3 regions of the Paenibacillus sp. OAE614 genome follow, and region 2 is predicted to be linked to each of the others. Evidence: a T-box and tRNA genes for the amino acid it is inferred to sense, from the RefSeq annotation. Region 2 holds a T-box; the other regions hold tRNA genes.
What was found. A T-box is a leader RNA that pairs with one kind of tRNA and senses whether it is charged. The one in region 2 lies ahead of leuS (leucine--tRNA ligase), so its partner is inferred to be a tRNA-Leu.
Positions count from the first base shown of each region.

Region 1: it has a tRNA-Leu gene. The T-box ahead of leuS (leucine--tRNA ligase) is inferred to sense a tRNA for this amino acid. The anticodon was not compared.
Region 3: it has a tRNA-Leu gene. The T-box ahead of leuS (leucine--tRNA ligase) is inferred to sense a tRNA for this amino acid. The anticodon was not compared.

Region 1 is NZ_JBEPOD010000001.1:1,212,386-1,215,662, reverse strand. It holds gene ABIE48_RS06115 (N-acetylmuramoyl-L-alanine amidase) at 1-394, shown strand, start outside; gene ABIE48_RS06110 (divergent polysaccharide deacetylase family protein) at 369-1,277, opposite strand; tRNA gene ABIE48_RS06105 (tRNA-Leu) at 1,453-1,537, opposite strand; gene ABIE48_RS06100 (YhjD family protein) at 1,740-2,201, shown strand; gene ABIE48_RS06095 (hypothetical protein) at 2,261-2,476, opposite strand; gene ABIE48_RS06090 (hypothetical protein) at 2,850-3,179, opposite strand.
Region 2 is NZ_JBEPOD010000001.1:4,742,811-4,746,087, reverse strand. It holds gene ABIE48_RS21905 (helix-turn-helix domain-containing protein) at 1-1,651, opposite strand, end outside; T-box leader at 1,830-2,065, shown strand; gene leuS (leucine--tRNA ligase) at 2,176-3,277, shown strand, end outside.
Region 3 is NZ_JBEPOD010000001.1:1,119,850-1,123,126, forward strand. It holds gene ABIE48_RS05630 (glycoside hydrolase family 65 protein) at 1-1,412, shown strand, start outside; tRNA gene ABIE48_RS05635 (tRNA-Leu) at 1,595-1,679, shown strand; gene ABIE48_RS05640 (AraC family transcriptional regulator) at 1,809-2,738, opposite strand; gene ABIE48_RS05645 (MFS transporter) at 2,897-3,277, shown strand, end outside.

The DNA of each region.
Region 1 (3,277 bases), 3.5 Mb from region 2:
GCTCCGCAGCTCCTCCCGCCATAAACGCGATCTCGCGCAGCGCAAGGAGCTAAGCCATCAGCTGCCGACCCTGATCGTCGTGAGTCTTCACGTCAATTGGGGCCGCAATCCTTCAAAGAACGGGGCGCTTGTGCTTCACCAGAACGAAGGGCGCAGCGTCCTGCTTGCGGACAGCATTCAGCAGCAGCTTAACCCGCTGTACCAGACGAAGGGAAGCATCCGGCTGGGAAGCCCGTTTTACCTGCTGAACCAGGTCAAAGATCCTGCGGTTATCGTAGAGACCGGATTTCTCAGCAATGCCGCAGACCGGGCGATGCTGTGCAATCGGCGCGGGCAGCTCAAGATCGCGCAGGCCATCGCGAACGGAATCAACTATTATTTGACGGCAATATAGGCGCCGGCTTCCAATCCCAGATATCCCTGACAAGATCGCTGATTCCTACAAAAGATACGGAATTCTGCATACCGGTGATGCTTTGGCGAATGGCCTCAGCCGTCTTTTTCCCCTGCACGCCGACATGCCCGATCGTTACACAGTTCTGATGTTCGCTCGCCCAGGTTTCAACGGCTTTCATTTGTTTGCTGACATGACTGACGGTGTGCCGGTCGTCCAGAAATATGTTATTGGCCACCGGAGGCATTCCCATCTGAACGGCCAGCTTGCCGACAACGGAATGGTAGTTGGTCTTGCTGTCCACGAAGAACAACCCGCGTTCGCGGCAGACCTCCAGCACGATGGACATGATCCGTTCGTCTCCGGTAATCTTCGATCCCATATGATTGTTCATGCCGACCGCATACGGCACGTTGTCGATGGCCTCCTCCACCCGTTTGCGAATCTCCTCATTGCTCATATTGGAGGTAATGGCGCCGGGACCTAGCCACTTGGGATTGCCCTGCTTGGGCTCCATCGGCATATGGACAATGACGTCATGCCCCTGTTTATGAGCCAGCTCCGCGTCGGTTTTACTGGTAGGAAGAAACGGCATGATGGCCACGGTCAATTTAATCGGCAGGGACAGCATTTCTTCGGTTCCCCCTTGCCCGTTCCCGAAGTCGTCGATGATGATCGCAACCTTTTTATCCGGCTTCATGTCACTTTGCCGCTTGTCTGCCGCGGGCTGCTCCGCTTGCTCGTTGAAGACCCGCTCCGCCGCCAGTGATCGTTCCCCATCCGCGAGGGCGGTTTGACCAGAAAGCGCAACCGTAAGCGCCAGTCCCGCTGCCGCAATATTCCGACAGCCGTGATGCAGCTTATTGAAAGATGATGTACTCAAGCAACTTCCTCCTTTACTCGGTATCTCCACGATGTGGTTTCATTGTTTGAGGAAGTTGGAGGAATTATGTATAGCAAAAATCCCCGCTACTCCCCTCTCAGGAAAGTTACGAGAAATAACAAATAACACAAAAAGGCGTCCCCGCTGTTCAAAACGGGAACGCCTTATGTATGTATGCGGTCGAGAGGACTCGAACCTCCACGGGGGGTTAGCCCACACGGACCTGAACCGTGCGCGTCTGCCAATTCCGCCACGACCGCAAATCGGTCGGTCACTCTTTGAAAGAATCAATCTTTCGCGGCGACAAGATAGATCATACCATGCTGGACAGGTATAGTCAACACTTTTTCAAAAAAGTTTAATCTCCTCTTCATTCTAAACAATTTCCAGTTCCTATCTATTGAATAATCCAAGCATTTGCGGGTAAAATAAGAACATAAGTTCGTACAGGTGGTGATATGTATGGCAGCACCCGGCATGACGTCGGAAGAGGCATCGCTGATTAAGAGTTATCTGCTCCTGATTTTTATTCATAAAGTTTTCGAACGGGACATTCGGATTATGGAGGAGAGCGGCGTATTCAAGACACCCCAGTTGTATTCGGAACTGATTGTGAACGGCGACCGGCAGGCCGGCACGCTGCTCGCTGAAGTCAAGCGGGAAATGAGAAGACGCAAGATCCGGATCCTTCGAATCTTACAAGATGATACCGGGGTCAGGGCGGAATATTCCTGCAGAGGCTATACCGACGAAATGAATATTCTTTGGCCGGCTTTTCGTAACGAGATGCTCGTTCGGATGAGAGTTTATCTCGGGCTGGATCCTTTCTCTCCCGAAGACCGTTCTCTCCTACCCGTCTCTTCTTTTACTCACCATATGGACCACCCCGCTGCTCCCTATTTTCAGGAGGGCTCCAAACCATAAGAGCCGCCTGGAGTCCCCCCGATATGAACCAAGGGGAACCGAACCAGACGGCTCTGCTATTATTCCAGAGGGCTTTGACGCGGAGCGCTCGCAGGCTGGAAGAAGTAGTTCCGGTCCAGCTTGACCACTTTGCGGTTGCGGCGGCGGATCAGCACCTGGCTGCCGTCCCAAGCCACAACAATTCCGGTTACATCATTGCTTTCGATGCCGTCGCGAACCACCCGAACCTGCTCTCCGGATTGGCGGTACGCATCCAATTCCTCATCGCTGATCATCTCCAATCCTCCTTTGCTTTTGAAGCAATCTCTTCATGTAATGAACATGGATAAGTATATGCTTTTCCCGCATATCTTACAATGAAATCGGTGTGTACCGACCTTTATTATACACAAGACTGAGCGGGTTCCATGGCATTTTTCGTTAAAGTCATCCGGCATTATTAAGAAAAACGTCTATCGACGTACCTTCAAAGAAGACAGACCGCGTTTAAAGGTAATTTTTCTTGCAATATCAGGAAGCAATGCTCTGGCGTTTATACTTTTCTGATATTATAAGAAAGGACCAGCAGCCTATAGGCCGCTGATCCTGAATGTGTTGGTATAAAGGTGTGTATATTAATCAACTGAGTCTCTCGGTGACGCTCAGCCATTAACGTTGTGCGTGTTCTTTACTGTCGTTCTTCTCGTACCAATAATCGAGCACCGTCGACGACATCACCCGTTTTTCCAGATATTCAACTTGATGAGGGGTAAACAATTCCTTCCAGGAGAAGTCTAGCTCATCACACATGCCCACGATGGTCAGCAGTTCTGACCAGGCCACGTAGCGTTTATACCAAAAAAACTGAGGATGCTCTATAATATAGGGATAGAGGTCATCGAATTCGGTATGCTTGCAATCAAGCGCTCTTTCAAAGTGATCCTTTGCTTTGGCCAATTTATCAATGAAATACTGTTCGGTTACCGGTTCTTTCCCCATTGTGCTGCCTCCCCTCATGATCATCTAATACATATTATAAGCCAAAAGACGGCCGGTTGAAAGAAATTGTTTCGATTTATCCGCGGAAAATGCGGCGA
Region 2 (3,277 bases):
GCAGCACGTTTTTCGGAATCCAGAAGGCTTCCTCGCTCGCCGGCGCCAGTTTTTCAAAGAACGTAATACTGCCCTTTTCCGACGGGGTATGGAATTCCAGCGCCGAGCAGGCTTCGATAAACGACTGATTAAGCTGCCCCGCATGTGAATATCCGGTGCCGACCCCCATGATGGGGTTAAAGTCGAACGCCTCCAGGATATTGCTGCGGACGGCATCGACGATCCGGCTCATATGAATGAAGCTCTCCATCGCCGGGTGCGGGTCAAAGCAGACGATGAGGGCCATCTGGTCCCGGCGCGGGAGCTCCACGCTGTAAGCGGATGCCCGGAGCCCGGGGATGTCCACTTCGGCTAGGAGGGAAGCGAGCGTCTGCCAATCCTGGTAATCCTGGGAAGGGTCAGCAAGCTCGCCTCGTTCCATGGCGATGACAAAAAACTGCGAACGGTCAAACCGGATATTAAAGGCTTCCAGCAGATCCGGCTCGAGCTCCCGGTCTTCTCCCTGCTGGAGCAGTCTCAGCAGGAGATGGTTCCGGGCGTACGGTTCCTGCAGATCGGCACGGGAGCTGTATTCCTGCAGCGCGGAGCGGATATGCTCAAGTTCATTGCCCGGAAGGAGCGCATCTCCCGTTCCCCGGTCGTTTCTGGACTTCGAATTGGCGAAATCGACCAGGGCCGAAATCGGGTGATATTGTCTGCGGGCCAGAAGCAGGGCGATGCCGATGCCTGCCAGTACCACGATGCTGAACAGCATGATGATAAAGCTGCGGATGTGCAGCACGCTGCTGAAAAACTGATCGCTCGGCATCAGCGTCACATACGTCCAGCCGTTCATGTCCGATTTGGTGGACACGACGGAATGCGCTTTTCCGCCCAGCTCTACGCTGTGAATGCCCGGATCGAGGGAAAACAGATGTCCCGTGTCCAGGCCGTTGATCGTTTCACCGTGATTGTTGGCGGCCAGCACCTGTCCGTGGTTGTCGAAAATGTACGCCAGCCCCTTGTAGCTGCCCAGAATGGAGTCGATCAGACCCGTGAGCTCCGACTCATCGATCAAATACATGACCGTTGCGTGGGGATTCGGGCTGTTCGGCGTAATCGGCACCAGGTAGGCAAGCAGCGATTGCTGCCTGTAAGTGCCCCGGATCACCCGGTCCGCCGGACGCATTGTGGGAAAAGACACGTCGTTCAAATCGCCCATCAGGCTGTCTTTGGACCAATTCTGAAATATGTACTTCTCGCTGAACACGTCCAGGCTGCTAAGCCCCTGCGAGGAGTAAATCCGGTCATCCTGATGAAAATATAAAAATACATCTCCGATGATGGAGCTGGTGGACTTATATTGATCCAGGGCGTCAATCGCCTCCCGGGAATAGAACGGATCATGGACCCGGTAAGAGATCAGGCGGTCGTCGTAGGCGATCCTTGAGGCGATGTCGCCGAGCTCTTTCATCCGGCCGTCGACGATGCTTTCCGCCTGCGTCAGCTGGTTCAGATGGCTTTGCTCGATTTCCTCCCGGAGGTTGCCCGCGGCGCTTTGATAGATGAAGACGGTTACAAAAACGAGAGGAAGCAGCAAAATAAACAGATAAGACCATATATATTTCAAAAAAAGCTTCGATTTCAAGTACCTTCTGAAGTTACGCTTCAAACTTTCCGCCTCCCTTTGGTTCAATCATAACAAAAAATTCACTATCGGACATGGAATAATTCCGGCTGGCGGGTTTTTTGGCGGGAAAAGCGGGGCTTGTCCGCCAGGCTGGATACGTTGACTCGATGGATTTTTTTATATATAATATGGTTCAATGTTTCAACCATGAAAAACTGCAAATGAAGCGATGATAAGGGGTACTAGTTCCAGGGATGTCATACAGAGAGCCGGCGGTGGGTGCAAGCCGGTTGACGATTTGGGATGAACTCGCCTTTGAGCTATGATGTGAAGCGCGTGCAGAACGCGTCAAGGATCATCGATTCACCCGCGTTAAGGGTGCAAAGGGAGCGGGGATAAAGCATGTCCTCCGCTAACTAGGGTGGTACCACGGGAATCAAACCTCTCGTCCCTAGCGATGATACGCTATGGATGAGAGGTTTTTTTGTTGCAAACATGAAAGACGAGCGCCGTGCCGTCCCGGAATAACGGGCGGGCAGCGGGCGCATTTTAGGAGGCAAATGAGCATGAGTAACCAAGAGCAGGTTCAAGGCCAGGGCTACCAGCACAAGGTGATTGAACCGAAATGGCAGAAGTATTGGGATGAGCATCACACATTCAAGACGACAGAGGATCCTGAAAAGCCGAAATTTTACGCGCTGGATATGTTTCCTTACCCGTCCGGAGCCGGGCTTCATGTCGGCCACCCGGAAGGGTACACGGCGACGGACATCGTCTCCCGCTTCAAACGGATGAAGGGCTATAACGTGCTGCATCCGATGGGTTGGGACGCATTCGGCCTGCCGGCGGAGCAGCATGCGATGGATAAGGGCGAGCACCCTCGGGAAATCACGATCAAGAACATTAACACGTTCCGGCGTCAGATCAAGTCGCTCGGCTTCTCTTATGACTGGGACCGCGAGATCAGCACGACCGATCCGGAATATTATAAATGGACGCAGTGGATTTTCATCCAGCTGTACAAACGCGGCCTCGCCTATGTTGCCGAAGTGCCTGTGAACTGGTGTGAAGCCCTCGGTACCGTACTGGCCAACGAGGAAGTCATCGACGGGAAGAGCGAGCGCGGCGGCCATCCGGTCGTCCGCAAGCCGATGCGCCAATGGATTCTGAAGATTACCGAGTATGCCGACCGGCTGCTGGAAGATCTGGATGACCTGGATTGGAGCGAAAGCCTGAAGGATATGCAGCGCAACTGGATCGGAAGATCGAAGGGCGCTGAAGTGCAGTTCGAGATCGAGGGGCATGACGCCAAGCTGACGGTATTTACGACCCGTCCCGACACGCTGTTTGGCGCTACTTACTGCGTGCTCGCTCCGGAACAGGAGCTGGTAGAGCGCATTACGACGCCTGAACAGAAGGATGCGGTGAAGGCCTACCAGGAGCAGGCAGCCCGCAAGAGCGATCTGGAGCGCACCGATTTGGCCAAAGACAAAACCGGTGTGTTTACCGGAGCCTATGCCGTCAATCCGGTGAGCGGCGAGAAGCTGCCGATCTGGATTGCGGATTACGTGCTGGCAGGTTACGGAACCGGAGCCATTATGGCGGTGCCGGGACATGATTCCCGCGACTGGGAATTCGCCAAGAAATTCGGCCTGAACATCGTGGAAG
Region 3 (3,277 bases), 3.6 Mb from region 2:
AAGAACAGCAGTCTTTTCTCGAACAGTTCTGGAAAACCGCCGACGTGGAAATCACCGGCGACCCTGCACTGCAGCAGGGCATCCGCTTCAATGCGTTTCAACTGCTGCAGTCCGTCGGCCGGGACGGCGTGACCAACATCGGCGCCAAGGGCCTCACAGGCGAAGGATATGAGGGCCATTACTTCTGGGATACGGAAATGTACATGCTGCCGTTCTTCACCTATACCCGGCCGGATATTGCCAGGGCGCTGCTGCATTTCCGCTACGCCACGCTGGACAAAGCCCGCGAACGGGCCCGGGTCATGTCGCAGAAGGGAGCTTTGTTCCCTTGGCGGACCATCGACGGGGAAGAGAACTCGTCGTATTATCCGGCCGGTACGGCCCAGGCCCACATCAACGCGGACATTGCCTACGGGATCAAGCAGTATGTGTCCGCCACCGGAGATTCCGATTTCCTGCTGAATGAGGGCGCCGAAATGTTGTTTGAGACGTCGAGGTTCTGGCTGGACCTTGGACACTTCAACCCCGCCCGCGACGGAAAGTTCTGCATCGACGGCGTGACCGGACCTGACGAGTATACGGCCATCGTCAACAATAACGCCTATACGAACCTTATGGTGCAGGATCAGCTGCGCTACGCAGTGCAGGTGGCCGGCTGGCTGGCGGAATCACATCCGGCGGAAGATCAGCGCCTGCGGGCGGCGATCGGCCTGACGGACGAGGAAATCGCGCTTTGGGGCAGGGCCGCACAGAACATGTTCGTGCCGCATGATGCCGAACTCGGCATCTATGCGCAGGACGATACGTTCCTGGCGAAGGCCAAATGGGATTTTCAGAACACGCCGGCCGACAAGTACCCGCTGCTCCTGCATTTTCATCCGCTCGTCATCTACCGCCACCAGGTGCTGAAGCAGGCCGATCTGGTGCTGGCGCTGTTCCTGCTCGGCGAACGGTTCACGATGGAGGAGAAGATCCGGAACTACCGCTACTATGAGCCTTTGACGACGCATGATTCCTCACTGTCGCCGTGCATTCACAGCATCGTCTCGGCCGAGATCGGCGAACTCGAAGAAGCGTATGCTTATTTCGACCGGACGGTGCGCATGGATCTGGACGACATCAACCGGAATGCCAAGGACGGGCTGCATACGGCGGCCATGGCCGGGTCCTGGATGTCCATCGTATACGGGTTTGCGGGCATGCGCTTGGTAGACGGCATGCTGGAATTTGCGCCGGCGCTGCCGGGGCAGTGGGAGAGCTACCGCTTCCGGATCATGAACCAGGGCCGGCTTCTGGAGGTGCTTGTCGACGCGGAAGGAACGGGATATGGACTTCTGGAGGGTGAACCGCTGCAGATCCGCCACAAGGGGAAAGAGCTGACCCTTGAGGCAGGGAAGACGGTCAGAAGGTAACGAAACACGGCGGAGTTTTGGAACGAGAGAGACCGGGGAATCACCCGGCAGATTCGTCCCGGACTCCGCTTTTCAACTTTATAAAAAAAGTTTGGCGAAACGCTTGACGATGATAATGGATCCATGGTAAGATCTATCTTGTCGCTAAGAAAAAAACATTTCGAACGTGACCAACTGAATATGCGGTCGTGGCGGAATTGGCAGACGCGCACGGTTCAGGTCCGTGTGGGCTAACCCCCCGTGGAGGTTCGAGTCCTCTCGACCGCATCGTTGATAGGATCATGTAATTGCTGAAAGGCATTGCATGATCCTATTTTTATGTTTATTTACGCCGATAGGCGTTTTTTTTATTCTCTTCTGGATTGTGATTACAGACTGGAGCCGGGGGCTCTTGGATCAGGGCACCCGGCCTAACTGCTCCCGAAGCCGCGTGATGTCGCTGATCGGCGGAAGGCCGAAAAGCCGGGCGTATTCGCGGCTGAATTGGGACGGACTTTCGTAACCGACTCGAAAAGCAACATCCGCTGCATCGGCAGATTCGGATAACAAGAGACGGCGGGCCTCCTGCAGCCGCAGCTGCTTTTGGTACTGCAGCGGGCTCATGGCCGTGACCTCCTTAAAGTGACGGTGCAGGGAGGAGGGGGCCATATGGGCAGCCGCCGCCAGCTCATCGATCCGCAGCGGCTCCATGTATTCCCGCTTCAGCTGCTCTACCACCACGGCAATCCGGTTCGAGCTGCTTCCCCTCAAGGCCATTTGCCTTAATACGTCCCCTTGCTCTGCCTGCAAAACCCGATATAAGATCTCACGAACGATGAGCGGTGCCAGTATCGGTATATCCTCCGGGTTATCGAGCAGGCGTGTAAGCCTGACAGCCGCGTCCAGCAGAGGAGCAGTCGATTGTTCCACGAATAACCCCCGTTTCGAACGGAGCTTCTTCCGGGATACCGGATTCGCCTCGTTTACTAAGTCCAACGCATCTTTTAGGTTAAGTTTAAGCCTGAAGCACAAATAAGGCACATCAGGCGATGCTTCAATAATCTGTGCGGAGACGGGCAAATCCAGGGAGATGACCAGATAGCTGGACGGCCCATACGTAAAGCTCTCGTCTGCAAGCATGACCACCTTCGAACCTTGGGAGACGATGCACAGCTCCGGTTCATGGACCGAAAACGAAGGGAACGTCGTTTTCGAACTGCGAATCAGGGAAAGGGAAGGAATGAGCGTCTCGTGAATGCCGTCTCCGTCCGTATGTCTTTCCATCAATAGGGACAATTCCTTCTGATACGAAACCAAGGAATTGGCGTGGTTGGATAAATCCCGCATGAATTGTTTTCCCCTCCTTATCTATGTCCATTATAAACCCTGTTGGGTCCAGCGATGAATCGTTTTGAGAGAATCAGGCAATCATTTGCGATTTTTAGACTACCTCTGCTTTTTTCGGCTGGTTCATAATCAGGTTGAAAGAAAGGAGAGGAAGAGTAATGGATAAGCGCATTTTCATTCTGGCGCTGGCTGCCTTTACAGTAGGCTCAGTTGAACTGGTCATTGCCGGGATTTTGGATATGATCGCTAGGGATCTGCACGTTTCCGTCGGTGTGGCCGGCCAACTGGTTTCGGTGTATTCTCTGGTTTTCGCCTTAGGATCCCCCGTCTTGATCGCTTTAACTACGAAGGTTGAACGCCGAAGGCTGCTGGTCATCGCCATGCTGGTGTTTACGGCTGGAAATATCATGTCTATGTTAAGTCCGAATTTTACGATGCTGCTGCTATCCAGGGTTATTCTGGCGGCAAGCTGCTCCATTGTTGTCGTTCTGTCGATCACCCTGGCTTCGGGGATTGTGACACCTGAAGCAAAAGGGCGT